DNA from 2 places in the Staphylococcus sp. NRL 16/872 genome. Region 2 is predicted to be linked to the other one. Evidence: predicted binding sites of a transcription regulator. Region 2 holds the regulator's gene; the other holds the start of a gene.
The links. Region 2 encodes LexA, which represses DNA repair genes until DNA is damaged. Its sites were predicted from a motif close to CGAACATATGTTCG; they were not measured.
Positions count from the first base shown of each region.

Region 1 (2,486 bases), 520 kb from region 2:
TAGAACGTAAGAAGCCTTCCTTATCAGCATCTAAAATAACAACTAATGATACTTCAGGGATATCAATACCTTCTCTTAGCAAGTTAATACCTACAACTACATCATATGTACCCATACGTAAGTCACGAATGATTTCGATACGTTCTAGTGTTTTAATTTCTGAGTGTAAGTAATTAACTTTGATACCCGCTTCTTTCATATATGTTGTTAAATCTTCACTCATTTTTTTAGTTAATGTCGTCACTAATACACGTTCATCTCTATCAATTCTTTCTTGAATTTCGCCTAATAAATCATCAATTTGATTTTTCGTTGGGCGTACATCAATTTTAGGATCTAATAAGCCAGTAGGACGAATAATTTGTTCCACCATTTCATCAGTGTGTTCAAGTTCATATGGACCTGGTGTAGCTGATACATATACTAACTGTTTCGTTTTTTGTTCAAACTCTTCAAATTTAAGCGGTCGGTTATCCATTGCACTAGGTAAGCGAAAGCCATGATCTACTAACACTTTTTTACGCGCTTGGTCACCATTAAACATCCCTCTAATTTGCGGTAAGGTAACATGGGATTCATCTATCATTACTAACCAGTCATCACCAAAGTAATCTAGTAATGTATATGGCGTTGAACCAGGTGGTCTTAATGTTAAATGAACAGAGTAGTTTTCAATACCTGAACAAAAGCCCATCTCACGCATCATTTCTAAATCGTAGTTTGTGCGTTGTTCTAAACGTTGTGCCTCAAGTAATTTATTCTCATCTCTTAATTCTTGTAAGCGTTCTTCTAATTCTTTTTCAATACGTTCGATAGCTATTTTCATTTTCTCTTCACGGGTAACGAAGTGAGAGGCCGGGAAAATAGCAAAGTGTTCTCTTTCGCGAATCACTTCACCTGTTAAATAATTGACTTCGCGAATACGATCAATTTCATCGCCAAAGAATTCAACGCGTATACACATTTCTTCACGAGACGCTGGGAAAATTTCAACGACATCCCCACGTACTCTAAACGTACCACGCTGGAAATCAATGTCATTTCTAGAATATTGTACATCTACTAATTTACGAAGCAATTCACTACGATCCATTTCCATTCCTACACGTACACTAACTACTAAATCTTTATATTCTTCTGGATTCCCTAAACCATAGATGCAACTTACACTGGCGATAATAATTACATCATCACGCTCAAATAATGCGCTTGTAGCAGAGTGACGTAACTGGTCAATTTCGTCATTAATTGACGCATCTTTCTCAATAAATGTATCCGTAGAAGGCACATAAGCTTCAGGTTGATAATAATCGTAATAACTTACAAAATATTCCACTCTGTTCTCAGGGAAGAACTCTTTAAATTCACTATATAATTGTCCAGCTAATGTTTTATTATGGGCAATAATTAAAGTCGGTTTCCCCACTTCTTTAATTACATTACTCATGGTGAACGTTTTACCAGTACCGGTAGCACCGAGTAAAGTTTGATGACGTTTACCTTCATTAACACCTTCTACAATCTTTTTAATTGCTTGAGGTTGGTCCCCTTGTGGATCAAACTCAGAATTTAATTTAAATGGATAATGTTCCACCATTCTTACAAGCGCCTCCTCAATTTGTGCTTACTTCTCTTATTTCCTATTCTTTGAAAAGTATTCTTACTTAAATTTATTTTAGCAAAAATATAAATAAAAATACAAACGTTTGTTCGCTTACGTTTGTATCTTCCTTTATTAATCATTCGGTTATATAAAAAGAGATGAGACTTAAGTCAAAAAATTTTAACCTCGTGGCCTCATCTAAAGATTTGATATTCACTCTTTTTTTATGAATTTCTTCTATTATATGTAGATTTAATATAAAACAACTTATTTCTAAATTCAATTTATCTGTTTATATAATATTAATCTTGATGTTTATGAAATTCTAACTTATCTATAATAACGTATCCTGCTAATAAAGACACCACATCAATGAAGATAATCCATTCATTATGAAAGAACCCTTTATAAATTGACGTTGCAATTAAAATAAGTGTTACAATCACGCCTACCCACTTACTTCTCGTAATCACACTAAATAATACGACTAATACACATGGAAAAAAAGCGGCTAAAGCATACCAAATCATTTCATTCACCCATTTCTACGATTTAATATGGCCATTGTTGTTTCACGTAATTCAGCTTTTGGTATAAAGTTTTCAGTTAACATTTCCGGGATGACATTGTCTATAAAATCTTGCACCGAACTTAAGTGATCAAACTGAATAATCGTTTCCAGACTATTTTCATAAATTTCAAAGAATAAAGACTCTGGGTTACGCTTTTGAATTTCTCCAAACGTCTCATAAAGTAAATCAATTTTATCTGCAACGGATAAAATTTGTCCTTCCAAAGAATCATCTTTACCTTCTTGAAGTCTTTTGCGATAAATATCTTGATACGCCTCTGGAATATCTTCGTTAATAAATGTGTTCACCAT
Region 1 covers NZ_CP119327.1:2,032,459-2,034,944, forward strand. Annotated here, with positions in the region: gene uvrB (excinuclease ABC subunit UvrB) at 1-1,597, opposite strand, end outside; gene MT340_RS10170 (CsbA family protein) at 1,906-2,133, opposite strand; gene MT340_RS10175 (YfbR-like 5'-deoxynucleotidase) at 2,139-2,486, opposite strand, start outside.
Region 1: the regulator LexA is predicted to act here: its motif matches at 1,700-1,713, upstream of uvrB (excinuclease ABC subunit UvrB).

Region 2 (2,486 bases):
CTTTCTTCTTTTTAGCTAATTCATTAATTCTATCTATATTTAAATTGTCTTTAGTCAAGGCAATCACTCTCTCTTCAAATATAATATTTTTAATAATTACTTTATAAAATATAACAAAAAAATGTAGGTTAAAAAAGTTTTTGAAAAGCTATTTCTATTTTAACAAGTTACCAAAACCTTAAGTTACATATCTCATAGGATAAATATTAATACTCTTTCAACATTCTTTTTCACATTGAATACTTTCTTAAAATAAAAAGCATAAATACCTCGTCGAATTGGATGAGAAATTTATGCTTTGAAAATTTATATATATAACATCAGCCAACATTTTGAAATTTTATTGAACTAATGCGAACACTTTGTAATCTGTTTGTTCTGTATTTTCATCTTTTATGTTCTTATCGTCACTATTTAACATAGCTTTTTTAGAAATAGTATGGTCTGTAATTTCGTACGTTTGTTCCGTTTGTGAGCTATGATATAAACTAATGAAGAAAACTAGAAAAACTATGCAAGAAACCATAATTACAACAACATTGCTTATAAAATTACTAGTATATTTATTAATCATTGATTACACTCCTAGAACGTTTGTTTGTATTTATACTTTAACAGAACAGACGTTCCTAGTCAATACAAAAACGAACAAATGTTTGTTTTAAAGAAAAAATAATGCTATAATAACATTAAATAAACATAGGGAGTGCCTATATATGAGAGAATTAACAAAAAGACAAAGTGAAATATATGATTACATTAAACATGTAGTTCAAGTCAAAGGATATCCACCAAGTGTTCGTGAAATCGGAGAAGCTGTCGGTTTAGCTTCCAGTTCTACCGTTCATGGTCACTTATCAAGATTAGAAGAAAAAGGATATATTAAACGAGATCCGACTAAACCGAGAGCAATTGAAATTGTAAGTGAACAATCAAATGGTTCTATTAACATGGAAGAAACAATATATGTTCCAGTAATTGGTAAAGTTACAGCTGGCGTACCTATCACTGCTGTAGAAAATATTGAAGAATATTTTCCATTACCTGAGCATTTAACATCTACTCATAACAGTGATATCTTTATTTTAAATGTCATTGGTGAAAGTATGATTGAAGCTGGCATCTTAGATGGAGACAAAGTCATCGTTAGAAGCCAAACAATTGCAGAAAATGGAGATATAATTGTAGCAATGACTGAAGATGATGAAGCTACTGTAAAACGTTTCTATAAAGAAAAAAATCGTTATAGATTACAACCAGAAAACAGCACTATGAATCCTATATATTTAGATAACGTCACTGTTATCGGTAAAGTAATAGGTCTTTATAGAGAATTATAAGTAGCACTTGTTTTCTTAAGTTAACTATCTCTCTTATATATATATATATAAAGTAAAGAACTAGAGCTAGCTTTAAGCTAGCTCTAGTTCTTTTGTTTAACTGATTCTTTTTTGTTTAAAATATCTTTTACTTTATCAAGAATGTCTTTTTTATTTTGAGTATTAGTTGTCATAATATCAACTTCCTTATCAATAAAAAGATACCCCAAACATTGTATATTTAAACCATTATCCTGTATAATTTTCAGTCCAATATGGTTGACGATCATTATTGAAATCTACTCCAACACCTAACGTAGTAAAATTGGTGTTGAGTATATTTTTACGATGACCTAAAGAATTCATCAGCCCTTCGTGCGCAAAGATACTACTTGTTTGACCGTACGCTAAATTTTCTCCAGCTGCATCAAATGTAATACCATCTTCATGCAAACGATCAAAAGGCGAATTTCCTTGTAAATCGGTATGATCAAAGTAATTATTCTTAGCCATATCTTCACTATGTTTTCTTGCTGTATGAGAAACACTGTCTGAATAACTTAGCGTATTTAAGCCATGTTGTTTACGTTCGGCATTTACAAAATCATAATTTTGATATTCATAACTTTTTTCTAAAGTGGAAGAAGGCGCACCGTATTGTTGGGACAATCGGTTTTCCATTGCCTCACTTACTTGTAATAGTGCTGTTACACCATTATTATTATGTTTATCATAAAAGACAGTTGAATAAACATGGTCTTGATGGAAGACATCGTATTCATCATTTTTCACTTCAAAACGATATCTACCTTTAACTATTTCGTTTATCGGTTCACCCAACCGCTTTTCAACAACATCTTTAGGCGTATTATACTTTATTTTCGATTTTGACGTAATAATATTTTGATTACTATATAGTGCATTAACTTTATTATCAATATAACTTACCATGACAAAGTTATTATAATTACCATCATAATAAGTAAACCATTTTAACCCATATTCATTTGTAGACACTCGTTTAGGCTTACCTAATTGACGTTCAACTTTATTTTTCGAAGTGTTTAATTGTATATTGTTAATTGCAAATTCCTGATCTTTCGGAACTTTTAACGAATTATTTTTAACACTAGCGTCCCCATTCATCCAACTATGAACTTTTGCTTT
Region 2 covers NZ_CP119327.1:1,513,327-1,515,812, forward strand. Annotated here, with positions in the region: gene MT340_RS07575 (DUF896 domain-containing protein) at 1-58, opposite strand, end outside; gene sosA (DNA damage-induced cell division inhibitor SosA) at 341-574, opposite strand; gene lexA (transcriptional repressor LexA) at 717-1,340, shown strand; gene MT340_RS07590 (CAP domain-containing protein) at 1,569-2,486, opposite strand, start outside.